Regions from separate parts of the Paenibacillus sp. FSL W8-0919 genome, predicted to be linked through region 4. Evidence: riboswitches for the same ligand, from Rfam matches in the RefSeq annotation. Region 4 holds a riboswitch; each other region holds the start of a gene.
The links. Region 4 has a riboswitch for thiamine pyrophosphate ahead of NST44_RS10250 (ECF transporter S component). Riboswitches for the same ligand answer to the same signal wherever they lie in the genome.

Region 1 (3,657 bases), 1.1 Mb from region 4:
GACGGTGACCGACTCGGCCAGAATGACATCGAATTGATTGTCCGGAAAAGGCAGCGAGCATACGTCTGCCTGAAGAAATTCCACATCACTGCCCATCGCCGCTGCTCTTGCTTTTGCTTTTGTAATCATATGCTCATTCAGATCAATGGCCGTCACTTGGTAGCCTAGGCCGGCTAGGTGACAGGCCGTTCGGCCGGTTCCGCAGCCAACCTCCAGAATTCGGCTGCTCGGCCTGATAGGGTACGAATTCAGCATTCTCAGAGTGGCCTCGAATCCCCCGGGGTGGGCGCTGCCCATCCCTAATTTGGACAGCATGTTAATGTAATTCATCGAATGGATCCCTACTTTCGTTATCTGCATAAGGATATTTGTTTATTTACCATATGATTGAGGTACGTTTGGGGTTTTCGCTGAATTTACTATTTTGAGCCCTTTTTTTGAAGATATGAGCGGTTTGGGGGAAATACGCATGAAGATGGAGCCGATTCAGGCCGCAAGGAAGGTCGTGTCGGAACAATATCCGGATTGTCTGCTGGCTGTACTGGGGGGCAGTGCTTCCAGGGGAGAGCATAACGAGCACTCAGACCTTGACGTGATCATTGTAGAGAGAGAAGGCGAAGGGCTGAGGAGAAGGACGATTGAAGCTGCCGGCTGGATCGTAGAGCTGTTTATTTTATCTAGCTCCGGCTATCGCGAAGATTTTGACGCAGGCATCGTTGCGGCGAATCCGACGTTGCAGCGGATCATGGCTGAAGGCGTTGTTCTCTGCTCGCTACCGGAAGGGGAAGCCATTCGCGGGGAGGCCCAGGCTGATCTGGATTACGGCCCGCTGCCATTAACGATGTCCGATATTGACGCAGCCCGGTACATGATCACCGAATACATGATGGATCTTAAGCAGGCCAAAGGGGACGGGGAAGCCTGGTTTACCGTTCAAAAAATATCGACTTTGCTCTGCGAGTTTGTCCTGAGGGTGAACCGGCAATGGACGGGGGAAGGGAAGACGCTGTTCCGGCTGGTCTCCGGCTTCGATCCGCATTTTAGCGAGCGGTTGGTGCAAGCGCTGGAGGCGATGTACCGTACCCGGCAATCGCATCAGCTCATGAAGCTGTGCGAGCAGGTTTTGCTCCCTTACGGAGGCCAGCTGCTTGTCGGATATGAAGAATAAGGCCATCGGCTGGGGGAAAAGACAAGCGGTACAGCTGCCGTGACCGTCGTTCTTTCCGGCTCATACCTTAATATGTGATGACATCACGTATTTCAATAAATCCAGGAGGGATCGTCATGAGCGGAGCATATGGTGGAGATGTTTGGGGCACATCAACGGGTATTATACTGGTTCTCTTTATCCTGCTCGTAATCATCTCGCTTGCTTGGGTTTAATTCATCAAGGATACGCGGTGGATAGCACAAGGACTCGGCATATCGCCGGGTCCTTGTCTGCTTAAGCGTGCATATTATACGCTATTCTGCTTTGGCGATGGACTGTGCGCGGAGACGACAGCGGTCATCACGAGGTGGCTGGTATCTGTCTGGATGGCATGCTTGAACGCATCCTCGAGGGATTCGAATACGCGAGTGAGCGTTCCGTCGAGACGGCTTGCGTAATGGACGCTGCCCCCGAAGGTTCCCTTTTCCTTGGCGCGCTGCACTTCTCCGTAGATAATATCCATATAATGCTCGGTTCCGAGCGGATACAAGGCGAACTGGCAGGCGGTTTCAATATCCGCGTGTGGTCCAAGCTCGCTGTTTAACACCCCGGAATCCTCAGACATATAGACATCCGCATCCGTATCGCCTGGGCAGCCGATGGAGTAGGTCCCATTAAAGACTGTATGTACGCCGGAAGCTGCCGCATGGGCGAATATCGCACGGGTAACGTCAAATACGTGCTCGGCACGTCCGCGAACACAAGTACTGACATCATCGGTATGAATCCATACCTTATCCGTATGCACAGACTCCAACGCCCCCACAATCACTTCGACGAAGCGGTCCGTCATCGGAAATACCGAGAACCGGCAGCCAACAATCCGGCTGGTTCCGCATGCTAACTCATTCATTGTAGATTCCTCCTGCAGCATAAATTTGAGAATGCAAAATAACGCAAAAAACCGCACCCTAAGGGATAAGTGCGGCGATGTCTACGCGAAAAATACATAAACATGAACGCTACACTTCCCCACGCTAGCATGACCTAGATCGGGTAGTAAGGGTTAACGGCGGTCCTGCCGTTTCTCAGCACAAGGCACCCCTAGTACAGCAACACAAGATATGAAATTTTGCTTAGATGCCGGCCGGTCCAAGCTTTCGAAAGAGGGCGGCTTCTTACTTGGTAATTGTAACGTCTCGGCATCGAAAAAACAATGTCACTGCAGCAAAAAACCGCCATGAGGAGCTTTAATAGGCTTCCTGATGGCGGCTCTTGGTCTTGTTTCGCTTACTTGTAAACTTTCACGCGATCTTCAAGCGGAGCAAATTCCTTGTCCCCTGGCTCAGCAGCCGGCTTGCCGAATGGCATTTGTGCAATCAGCTTCCAGTTTTCAGGAATGTTCCATTCAGCTTTTACTTTTTCGTCGATCAGCGGGTTGTAATGCTGCAGGGAAGCACCCAGTCCTTCGGCTTCCAGCATTGTCCAAACGACGAGCTGAAGCATGCCGTTCGACTGATTCGCCCATACCGGGAAGTTGTCGGCATAGAGCGCAAAGTTTTGCTGAAGCCCTGCGATGACATCGTTGTCCTCGAAGAACAGCACGGTGCCATAGCCTGCGCGGAAAGAGGCCATTTTCTCAGCGGTGGATTTGAATGCTTGCTCGTCGCCCACCACTTCCTTCAGAATGCCTTCCGTAATATTCCACAGCTTGTCATGCTGCTCACCAAGCAGAACGACCGCGCGTGCGCTTTGGGAGTTGAAGGAAGAAGGCGTGTATTTCACGGCATCTTTCACGATTTCTTGGATACGCTCATCGGAGATGACGGAATCCTTGCTGATCGCATAGTAGGAACGGCGATTTTTAAGTGCGGTAAGGAAGTCTTTAGACATGTTGATAAACCCTCCTGAGTCATGGTTTGGATTGCATACGCCTGATAAAAAGATGTCCTATCATTCAAGCAAATATGCATTAAGGTGATCGCTGAAATATGTTGAATTATTATTCCTTAACAACTTACTAATTGTAAGAAATAATACTTCCGTTAGTATGTTATTATATCACATTGGTCATTGTCAACCCTGTGATTGAGAATTTATAGATGAAATACCCCGTGATTGGGAGCTAAAACAGGGGAAGGGATTTTTTATTTCCTATTTATAAGAGAGGGCGAGGAGAACAATGGAAGGATTGAGGACAACAACGGCTAATTTCTGCCAAGCTTCATATTATGAACAATTGATGAACAAATCATGCAAAGATTAATAATTTAATTGAGTTTGATTCTCAATTATACTTGTCGGTTGAGAATGAGGGTGATATAATGCTTATCAGAACGTAATTGATAATCAATCTCAATGAGAATGATAACTGAATTACGAGCTGACGAAATGATTTAGAGACATATGCATAGAAGGAAGAGCCATGAAGATCATTTACTTAGCCGCAGCCGTTGTGGCGCTTTCCATCGTCTCCTTATTTATCGGAGTCAAGGATATTTCGCCGC
Region 2 (3,657 bases), 1.7 Mb from region 4:
AAGTCCCGACGCCCCGGTGATGGCTTCATGCCCGATAGCCGTCGGCGCAGGCAGAATGAATTTCTCGATATCGAACATCCAGACCGCAGCCTGCCACACGATCAAAAAGAAGAGGACCGCCACGACGGGCGGCCATATCGAGCTCCACCAGCTTTTCATGGACGGTATTTCTCCGTGAGCTTATCCATGCTGATGCCCTGCGGATGATGTGCGATTTTGACTTGGGAGATGATGCTCGGACTCCCGGCTTTCACCAGCGCATCATGCATGCGCTCCACGATACGGAGCAGCTCGGGCAGCTCGCCTTCCATCGTTGTTTCCAAAGCATGGACCTCGTATTTGACGCCGGAATCCTGGATTACCTTAATGGCTTCATCCACATAAGGGATGCTGTCTCCGCCGTCCGGCGTACGCGGAATGACTTGAATGCTCAGCAGTGTATTCGCCATGAGTCAATCGTCCTTTCGTATATGGGTTCTCATTTGCACGGCCGTTAAGCCTCATGCCGATGAGCCGCGAAGCAGCATTGCAATGCTGCGGGGAGTGCTTCTCCTATTTGTCAGGCAAAAACTCATTCGTAAACGCGCGCTCCGCGTCCAATTCCTTCTCCAGCAGCTTGCGCTCAAACATCCAGTCGGCATATCCGGACCAAACCTCGGCCTTCTGCTCGCCCCAGCGCGGCGCGTCATCTTGATAGCGCGGGCTGAGCCACTTCTGGCTTTCCAGCACCAGCTCGGCATCCAGGTCGGGAACTGCCTTCGACAGCAGTGCCGCGGCATCTTCCGGATGGTCTATCGCATATTGATAGCCTTTGGACGTTGCGCGCATGAACGCTTTGACAAGCTCCGGGTCATCCGCGATCAGCTTCTCGTTCGTTACGATGACCGGCGTATAATAATCCAGCTGTTCGGAATAATCCTTCACGTAGATCATGTCCAGCGGCTCGCCGCGAAGCTGGGCTTCAATGCCTGTCCAGGCATAGTAGATCCAGGCGAAATCAATATCCCGCTTAACCGCCGTAAAATAATCGGCGTCTCCGATGTTCACGATGTTGACCTTGTTCACATCGGCTCCATCGATCTCCATGATCGATTTCATGACGGCTTCCTCAATCGGAGAGCCCCAGCCTCCGTAGGATTTTCCTTCAAAATCGGAGGCCTTCTGGATGCCCCGATCCTTCGGTGCAGCGAATCCGGACGTATTATGCTGAATGATGGCTGCGATCGAAACCAGCGGCAGCCCCTGTGTCCGGGCGAGCGTTACGCCCTCCTGATAGCTGATGCCGAACGGTACGTTGCCGGAAGCGACCATCGCATCGGTTCCCCCGGAGCCCGGCTGTACGATTTGCACGTTCAGCCCTTCCTCCTCATAATATCCGAGCTCCTTGGCTGCATATAATCCGGTGTGGTTCGTGTTCGCCGACCAGTCCAGCATCAATTGGACATCGCGGAGCTTGGCCGGCTGTTCTCCTTCTCCGGCAGTCTCTTGTTTGCCGGGCGCGCTTCCGCCGTTCTGGCCGCTTGCCCCGCAGCCGGAAGCGACCAGAAGCAGGACGCAGGCGAGCAGCAGAGAGAGCCATGTACGTTGTTTCATCGTGTTTCTCCTCTCCTTATATGTCTTCCATTTTCCGTATTAACTTCATAACAACAACAAAAAACGCCCCGATCGTATCGGAGCGCATGACGGCGTAAGTATATACTACGGCTTATGAACAGCCGCAATCCTATGGCTTCCTACGCTGGCATTACCCAGATCAGGTATAAGGGTCAGTATCTCTATGGGATACACTCTCAGCCGGCCGATTCCAGCTCCCCCGGTATTTATGAAGTTACGGGTTATACTTCCGTTATTATAGACCTACCGGAAGCACCTGTCCAGTACGGGAACGCCCCATGCCTGAAGGCGATTTTCTACGTTCGTATAGGTCGCCGGGGTGAGTGGCTGTCCAGGCATGGAAGACCCGAATGATCCAGGCGACCCATAGGAGTCTCTATATGCGGGCGGGCAACCTTAGACCTGGCCTGTTAGCGCTGGAAAAATTCAATCCATTCGCCTTCCGGACCGTGCACGAAGAAATAGCGGTAGCCGTTGGGCAGCGTGACGATTTCCTCATCCAGATGCGGAACGTCCAGCTCCTTCACCCGTGCATATTCCGCTTCAATGTCGTCCGTGCTGACGGCAAAGTGATGCACCGTTCCCTCCGCAGGAAGGGAGTCGCTGTATCCTTGAATCAGCTCGACCTCGGTTTCATCGCTGCCGTTAAAGCCGAGGAAAGCCAGCTGGATGACACCGTTCGTGTGCGTCAGACGGTCCTTGAGCTCAAGGCCGACCACCTTCGTATAGAAAGCGATCGTTGCTTCCAGATCCCTTACGACAATGCCTACATGGTCCAATCGTCTTTGTCCCATTTTACAAGAACCCCTTCCATGAAACTATGCTAGGATATAAAACCAAAGATACGTTGATATGAAAGAATAATACTACATAAACCCCATGTGTCAAGTGGGGATTGAGTGACTACAATCCCGGGACAATTCCGCAAATAACGATTCTACGCGGCCTATATGCCTATAAATATCCAGTTGTTGGGCGCTTCTTTCTTTACTTTTCCTCGGGCTAAAAGTATGATTGGATATGGAAACGCTTTAATTCGAAAGACCTATTCATCATGAATGACCAAGCCTACCTTTTGTTTCAGGGAGGGATATGAATGAGCCCGGGTCCATCCGATTCCATATATATTCGGCTCGCGATTGGATACGCATTGATCCAATGGATATTGGCCCTGTGGATGCCGGACGCTTTATTGCTTCACCGCATCTTAGCCATTATGGCTCCGATAGCCGCATTCGCGTATTTGATCGGGGTGATTGGCAGTCGGTATGAGCAAGGCCATCTTCGCAGATTTTGGCTTCTGATTGCAGCCGGATTGGCCGGCGATGCAATAGGGCGCATCCTGTATGCGGGTGATGAATGGATTGGAGGGGTGTTTGGCGGATCCATCCGGCTGGCGGAACTGTTCTGGAGCTTGGAAGCTCTATTGTTCGCCGGTGCCCTGATTTACCTGTTCAGACGAGTGCAGGGTCCGCTGCGGGGCGCTCGGTTTACCCTGGACATCATCATTGTTGCGATTACCTTGATGACGGTGGGGTGGGAGTATCTCATTAAGCCGGAGATGGAGAGCGGGACGGATACCGTCTGGAGGTCGGCCGGAGGAGCGATGCTCTATCCGCTGTGCGGAATCGTACTGATGTTCTTTACGCTGGTCGTGTATTTTAACACTAAGCAGCTGCACAAGCGGGCGGTCATCTTCCTGTGCCTTGGTGGAAGCGCATTTGCGCTCGGGGATGTCCTTCGGATCTTTCTTGATAGTTTCATGAACATCGGAGCAGGCCTATATGTATATCCGCTGCACAGCCTCTCTGCATGCTTTATAGGCTTTGCGGGTGGACAAACGCTGCCTCGAAGGGGGAGGAGATCCCTATCCGAGAAGAAGCCGTGGCCGGCAGGAACCTTGATCGTACGATATTTGCTGCCCTACAGCGTCCTTGGCGGAATGTTTGCCCTGATGGCCCATCGGTTCGGGGGATGGAGCGGTCTATTTACCGGCTTGACCCTCTGCTTCATTCTCATTTTGATCAGGCAAATCCTGATCCA
Region 3 (3,657 bases), on a different contig from region 4:
TTCATGATCGACCAACAGATTCAGAATGCGAAACGATCCTATGAATCAATGGAGACCGATGTAGACCGTTTGATGGAGCGTGTCCGGTACAGTGTTAGCAGCGAGGATTGTACAGGCATGCTTCATAATAACCGCTCACAGCGGATTATCCGCCGCTTGTCGCTAGCCGCAGTCGGAACCCTTGTGGCCTGCGCAGTGATACTCGGCAGCGGCTTCGTCTCCCCTATTATGGCATCCGTACTACAAGAAATACCGTTCGTAGGTTCTGTTTTCCAGCGTCAGGAGCTGCACCAGTACGTTCGCGAAACAGCCTTGAAAACAGCTTCTGAAAATGGAATGACGGCGCAAGTCTTGCAAGCTGTGAGCGACAACGGGATTACGCTGCAAATTCAAGAGGTGATGTATGACGGTGATCGTCTCTCCATCGGTTATATACAACAGGTTGAGGATGGATTCTCCGGTAGGCATGGTTTCATAGACGGAATCAAATTCAAAATTGACGGCAAGCCATACGCAGACCGTGTCGGTGGCAGCGGTCCTCTACCTATTGATAGCCAAACAGGAATTGGACAAATCAGCTTGCTGCCATTCAAACAGAAGTTACCGGATGAATTCGAACTAACGATCGAGGTAGCAAACGTGGACGGAGTTAAAGGTCATTGGGATTTTTCAATTCCCATTAAAAAGACCGTTTCCGGAACGAAATCATGGATGCCGATGAGGAGTGCAACGGATGGAGAAACCACCCTGCTGATTAAGAAAATAGGCTTTAAATCCGGTACGGGTACGATGGACGTGGAGCTAGTATACAGGCGGCCGGCAGCTAAAGCGCAAGATCCCATGTATGATATCCTAGCTATTACTGATACTGGAATGGAGTTCAAACCTTATGAGATGGTAGGAGATGGCTACGTGGAAGACGATACACATATTCAATTAGGAATCTTTCAATTTAAAGTACCCTTTGTTACGCCAAAGTCCATTACGTTCCGTCCGTATTTGCGCGGGGATGTGCCGGTATATGGAATTAGAGTGCCGATGAAGCATGAACCGTCGACCGATCATCCTCTAATTATTCCTCAAGGGGAATTAGGCCGCCTGTTAGTGACGAAAGTGGAACGCTTAAAAGATAAGACGATCGTACATTACCGGAAAGAAGTCACTGACCCCCTTCAGCAAACCGAGTTGATCCTCGAGGATTTGGAAGGCAAGTACAATTTTTACCCATGGGACATGTACATCATTCCTTCCGAGGAAACGAAGACGAGGTTAATTGATGCCAAAAATAATGCTTACGTAACCGAATTCCCGGCCTTAAATTCGGATCAACAGCCAGTCTTTGTCACCCATGAATACAAAAAACCTATTTTCCTGAAAGAGCTCGAAATGACAATACCGCTTCAATAAAGTAAGCATAGGTCAATTGATGGCATTTGCGGAAATAAAAATTCAACTTCTTTTCTGGAATAAGGGGGTTAGGGGGTTATATCTACCGAGTATTGCAGCAAACACGGAAACGTTTGACACCACCGCCAAACCTATGTACAGTAATAGTCAATAGAATAGGAAGTCCACTAGGGGAGCCGTCAGCGGCTGAGACAAGAGCGTATCTTGGACCCTTTGAACCTGATCTAGTTCGTACTAGCGTAGGAAAGTGGAGCCTTCACGGATAGAGTCCTTTTTGCGCCTGCTTCTGCCGGGCAAGAGGACTATTGCTGAAGCCGCTCCGTTTTTCGGGGCGGCTTTGTTTGTCATGCTCCGAAGAACGTAAATTTTCTGCATCTTCGTTGCCCAGCACGATAGCGCACGAGTACGAGCTAGCAGCATGCAAGGTTGCCATATGCCGTGCATAAAGGGTTGGCCGAGTACATAAAGGGTTGCCGGATATACACATGTAGCCGGGTACAACGGCTGCCGGATCTGCAAAGGTTCCCGGATGCAACCGTTGCCGATATGAAAAAGATGCGGGGTATGCGAAGGTTGCGGGACATACAATAGATACTTGGCTGCCAATGCCCGGATTACCGGGATTGCCGGGTCGCTAGGAGGACTTCCTGCTCTTCATTTCAAGATGGAGGTGGGGATAACAATGACGTTTACCCAAGAGCTTCGCCAGCAGGCGGACGGAATTTTCGAGGCGATTATAAACCATCCCTTCGTGCGGGGAATTGCCGCCGGGAAGCTGGACAGCGACCAGCTGATTCACTACGTGAAGCAGGACTTCGAGTATTTGAATGCCTACATTCGCATTTATGGCATCGCCATATCCAAGTGCACGAGCCGGGAGGATATGGCGGCGTTTAACGAACAGATTGCGTTTATCCTCAACAGCGAGGTGCATCCGCATCAAAATTTCTGCTCGGTCGCGGGAGTGAACTATGAGCAGCTCCAGGGCTACCCTCTTGCACCGTCTGCGCACCACTATATCCGTCACATGCTGACCGTTGCGCATGAGGGAACCCTCGGCGAAATTATGGCGGTCCTGCTTCCTTGTCCGTGGACGTATTATGAGATCGGCCGCAGACTGCTGGATGAAGTTAAGCCGGATCGCACCCATCCGTTCCATGAATGGATTCATTTTTACGGGAATCGAGGGGAGGATGCGGCAGGGAAGTTCCTTGGCCGTGTGGATGCGTGGGCGGAAGGAGCGACGATGAAGGAGCGCGAGCGGATGCGCGAGCATTTCATGCTGAGCTGCCAGCTGGAGTATATGTTCTGGGACATGGCTTACAAGCAGGAGGAATGGCCCGTGCCGTTCCAGCCGTTGGTCAATGCCAAGGGGTATGGGCGCTGAGCATTTGAGTTATGGGACAGACAGGGGTTACGAAAGGTCATGCATTTTGAGAATGAATCAGAATTCGGGTTGAGATGAGATTATGGGTTTCATATGTCGTATGTCATATGCCAAAAACCAAGAAAAGAATGGGAAAGGATGATGGCAATGAGCGGAAATACATGGGATTCGGAGCTTGCGGGGCTTTTAACGAAGGTGCAGCAGCAGAAGCCTCTTGTCCATAACATGACCAATGTGGTGGTTACGAATTTTACGGCCAACGGCTTATACGCGCTGGGCGCGTCGCCGGTAATGGCATTTTCCCCCGACGAGGTGGCGGATATGGCCCAAATTGCCGGAGCGCTCGTGCTCAACATCGGCACGCTGTCCCGCGAACAAGTGGATGCGATGATCATTGCCGGGCAATCCGCCAATACGCATCGCGTCCCGGTTCTCCTCGATCCGGTAGGAGCGGGGGCCACGCCGTTTCGGACCGATTCGGCCCTGCGGATCATGCGTGAAGTGAAGGTTTCCCTGGTGCGGGGCAATGCGGCCGAGGTTGCCAATCTGATCGGCGAAGTCCGGGTGATCAAGGGGGTCGATGCAGACGACTCTGCGTCCGGCGGGAACTTGGAGCTGGCGCTGCGGGCTGCACAGCGGCTAAATACGGTGGTGGCCATTACGGGAGAGGAGGACGTGATCAGCGATGGTGTTTCGGCGCGAATCATTCGCGGCGGGCATGCGATGCTGACGAAAGTAACCGGGGCGGGCTGCCTGCTCACGTCCGTGCTCGGGGCCTTCGCCGCTGTGGAGCCGGATTTGCTGCTCGCGGGAACGGCTGGCCTTGCCTTCTATGGGGCAGCAGCCGCCCGCGCGGCCGAGCA
Region 4 (3,657 bases):
TACGGCACGCCGATCTGGAGGAAGAGCTTCGGGGAGTTGAAGGTGAGGGAGGGTTCGCCATACAGCGGGATGCTGAAGCGGGTATTGGCGTACTCCGAACGGACCGCCAAAAAGAGCGGGGATCCGCTCGAGGTTGCAAGGTTGGTGGCTCGAATCGCCGGTATGAAGCATCCGAGCTTCCGGTACCGGCTTCCCCGCAGCACCCGGCTGACCGGGCGGATCAAGGCATGGCTGCCCGACCGCTTCTTTCAGCGGCTGATCGTCCGGCTATTGGGAAGAGAATAAGGTCTAACATTGTCCTTGTTCGATAGGGACGCAACGGGAGTCATTGCGGTCATGAATGAAGGCATCCGCAAGGACGTTCTTATTTTTCCGTACACAGCTCCTTCTCCAAGCACGCATCCCGCTTCTGCTTCTTGTCTGCGGGCGGATGGAGGATGCCGAGCAGCTCGCCCATTTTAACCGTCGTCCCGAGGGTAAGATCTCCCCGGGGGGTAAAGGTGCCGCTCTCGGTCAACAGCACGACGGTTGAGCCGAATTCGAAGTATGCAAGCTCATCCCCGATCTGCCATTTCGTCACGTTCTCGTCGGCATAACGGATGCTGCTTACGTTCAATGCTCCGACCTTGACCACGGCAACCTCACCGAAGTCATGCTTGATATAGGTAATGAGCCTTTCGTTGCGGCTAAGCACCGACCGGATATGGGTCATGGCAAAATCGTTGACGGGATACACCTTGCCCTTGAGGTGCTCCCGCTCGATCTGCACGCCGGTAACGGGGGCGTGAATGCGATGGTAATCCGTCGGGCTTAAATATAAGACGAACGCGTAACCGTTCACATAATTCTCGATTCTCGGAGACTGCGCAAGCAGCTCTTCAATGGTGTAATCCTGTCCCTTGACGTTGAGGATGGTGCCGGTATCGATGGTGCCCATGGCGGTAATCGTCGCATCAACCGGGCTCACCATCGCGTCGGCGGTCGTATCTATGGCCCGCAGGCCGAGCTTTAATCGGCGGGAGAAGAATTCATTGAGCGAGCGGTATTCATGCAGCTCTTTCTCCGCTTCATGCGCCGGGATTTGGTATATTCGAATAAATGCAGGGATCAGATGACGGCTCAACCGGCTGTGGGAGAACTGCCCCACCAAATGGGACAACCACTTTCGGGAGGAGAGCTCTGTCATCAGACGCAGCAATCGTTTGGCCATGTTATTCTCCTTTTTTGTGCAAAGACCTAAGCTATCGATGATGCTTGAAAAGCAATCACTCTGATATTGACATAGAATCGGCTGGAAATCAACAAACAGGCCTTGAAGAAAAAAAGACCCTTGCCAAATCAGGAAAGGCTGTGTATTTTAAAGTTAACATAAAACCGAATAGGGAATACGGGTGCTTGAGTGAATCAGGCTGAGATTGCAGCTGCTATCCGCTGTTGACCGTTAATCTGAACTGGGTAATGCCAGCGTAGAGAATATCCGACCCTGCTCATATTAGGGCCTAATTTCCGTCTGCGCGTTTCCAGACGGTTTTTTGTTGTGATTTTTTTCCACTTTTAAAAAATTGCGATGGAGAGGGGTAATTGTACGATGGAAACGATGAGGCAAGGCATAATGGGGGCTCAGCCGAGAAAAGGGCTTAGACTGAGCGATATTTTGGTGACGGTGCTTGTATCGCTGGTGCTGGGCGTGGTGTATCACTTTTGGGGATCGGTATACAACCTGCTGAAGCCGCTCTTTTTCGAAGCGGACGAATTGCTGTATGGCATGTGGTTTGCCGCGGCGACGCTGGCCTATCTGCTGATCCGGAAACCTGGCGTGGCGATCATTGCAGAGGTTGCAGCCGCGCATGTCGAAGTGCTGTTCGGCAGCGGGTGGGGGCTTACGCTCCTGATGTACGGCTTGATTCAAGGCTTGGGGGCCGAGCTCGTATTTGCCGCAACCCGCTACCGCAGCTCTTCTGCCTTCACGGTGGCTCTGGCGGGGGCCGCTGCCGCCGTCGGCTCGATGCTCCTTGATTTCTTCTACAGCTACACGGACGATCTTCAGACCTGGATGTTCCTGGCGAAATACGGCATGCGGATCTTCAGCGGCGCCGTCATTGCAGGCCTTCTGATGCTCGTCCTCGCCAAAGCGCTGGAGCGTACCGGCGTAACCTCCCTGCTGCGTCCGGCATCGCAAAAAGAATATGAGGCGCTGGACGATTCGCGCCATGTCTAAAATGCAAACGGGCGTACACTTCGTAAACACGGTGGATGCGCCTAATGATCCGCAGGAGGAACCGGCGCTTTATGTAGAAGGGCTGCGCCTTAAATACCCGGGCGAGGAGCGGCTGATGTTTAAAGATCTTTCGTTCTCCGCCGCCCGCGGAGAAAAGGTGCTGCTGCTGGGTCCAAGCGGCTGCGGCAAATCGACGCTTCTTCAGGTGCTGAGCGGGATGATTCCCCGGGCGACGGAGGTGCCGATGAAATGCCAGGCGCAGAAGCTTCCCGTTTCCTGGGGATATGTGTTCCAGGATCCGGACACCCAGTTCTGCATGCCGTTCGTCGACGAGGAGCTGGCATTCGTCCTGGAAAACCAATGCGTTCCACGGGAGCAGATGGAAGAGCGGATGCAGGCAGCGCTGCAAGCCGTCGGCTTGGAGCTGGAGTCGCTCCATGTCAAAATCGCGCATTTATCGCAAGGGATGAAGCAGCGTCTTGCACTGGCTTCTGCCCTATTGCTGGAGCCGGAGGTGCTGCTGCTGGATGAACCGTCGGCGCTGCTCGATCCCGAGGGCCGCGAGCAAATCTGGACGGCGGTGAAGGCTGTGTCCGCAGGGCGCACCTTGATCATCGTGGAGCACCGGATTGAAGAAATGGCTGAATATGCAGACCGGGTCGTGCTTTTTGGCCCGGATGGGACGATTCTGGGTGAAGGCACGCCGGCCGACGTATTCGCCCGCTATTCGCGGGAGCTGAAGGAATTCGGCATCTGGTATCCCGGCGTATGGGACGATTATGCAGTGTCCCCATCCGGCATGGAGGTGTTTGCACCGCTTGGAACCTCCTCCGGCGGATCCCGCCAGGATGACTCCTTCGCCAGGGATTTGGGAAAAGCCGCTCGGCTACAGAACCGGGAACGACTCCATTCCGTTGAGGAGTCCGGACGGCTTACCGGAGCCGACTTTACGTCGGCAGAACAGAGCAAGCCTGCCGTTCAGCTGGCCCAGTTCTCAGGCAAGCGGTGGGACAAAGCCGTTATTACCGTCCAAGGGGCGGAGGTGTATCCGGGCGATTTTATTGCGATTGTCGGGCCGAACGGAGCGGGGAAGAGCTCGCTGCTTCTGAGCCTGATGGGGCTGCTGAATGCGGAAGGCATGTACCTCCTCGGCGGGGGGGAGGTTCCGTTAGGGAAAGGAAGACGAAACCGCAAACAAAGGGAACGGATGCTCCGCCGAATCGGATTCGTATTTCAGAATCCCGAGCTGCAATTCGTGACGGAGCGCGTTACGGATGAGGTGGCGTACTCCTTGCTGGTGGACGGCATGTCCGCGGATGAGGCGGCTGAGCAGGCCCGCCGGACGCTAGAGCGATTCGGACTAGACGGCAAGGAGAGCCGGCATCCATACCAGCTATCCACGGGCCAGAAACGCCGCCTCAGCGTGGCCACAGCCATGG

Region 1: another riboswitch for thiamine pyrophosphate. It lies ahead of NST44_RS15375 (YkoF family thiamine/hydroxymethylpyrimidine-binding protein); the one in region 4 lies ahead of NST44_RS10250 (ECF transporter S component).
Region 2: another riboswitch for thiamine pyrophosphate. It lies ahead of NST44_RS02555 (ABC transporter substrate-binding protein); the one in region 4 lies ahead of NST44_RS10250 (ECF transporter S component).
Region 3: another riboswitch for thiamine pyrophosphate. It lies ahead of tenA (thiaminase II); the one in region 4 lies ahead of NST44_RS10250 (ECF transporter S component).

Annotation. Positions count from the first base shown of each region.
Region 1 is NZ_JBBOPV010000001.1:3,402,367-3,406,023, forward strand. It holds gene NST44_RS15360 (class I SAM-dependent methyltransferase) at 1-330, opposite strand, end outside; gene NST44_RS15365 (nucleotidyltransferase domain-containing protein) at 470-1,168, shown strand; gene NST44_RS15370 (sporulation protein YjcZ) at 1,285-1,383, shown strand; gene NST44_RS15375 (YkoF family thiamine/hydroxymethylpyrimidine-binding protein) at 1,458-2,063, opposite strand; TPP riboswitch at 2,163-2,266, opposite strand; gene NST44_RS15380 (nitroreductase family protein) at 2,441-3,043, opposite strand; gene NST44_RS15385 (ABC transporter permease) at 3,576-3,657, shown strand, end outside.
Region 2 is NZ_JBBOPV010000001.1:602,148-605,804, reverse strand. It holds gene NST44_RS02565 (ABC transporter permease) at 1-159, opposite strand, end outside; gene NST44_RS02560 (thiamine-binding protein) at 156-449, opposite strand; gene NST44_RS02555 (ABC transporter substrate-binding protein) at 553-1,593, opposite strand; TPP riboswitch at 1,714-1,825, opposite strand; gene NST44_RS02550 (VOC family protein) at 2,025-2,408, opposite strand; gene NST44_RS02545 (diguanylate cyclase domain-containing protein) at 2,711-3,657, shown strand, end outside.
Region 3 is NZ_JBBOPV010000002.1:54,294-57,950, reverse strand. It holds gene NST44_RS30500 (RNA polymerase sigma factor) at 1-44, shown strand, start outside; gene NST44_RS30495 (DUF4179 domain-containing protein) at 4-1,407, shown strand; TPP riboswitch at 1,567-1,670, shown strand; gene tenA (thiaminase II) at 2,090-2,794, shown strand; gene thiM (hydroxyethylthiazole kinase) at 2,942-3,657, shown strand, end outside.
Region 4 is NZ_JBBOPV010000001.1:2,318,883-2,322,539, forward strand. It holds gene NST44_RS10240 (SDR family oxidoreductase) at 1-285, shown strand, start outside; gene asd (archaetidylserine decarboxylase) at 365-1,210, opposite strand; TPP riboswitch at 1,378-1,490, shown strand; gene NST44_RS10250 (ECF transporter S component) at 1,598-2,218, shown strand; gene NST44_RS10255 (ABC transporter ATP-binding protein) at 2,211-3,657, shown strand, end outside.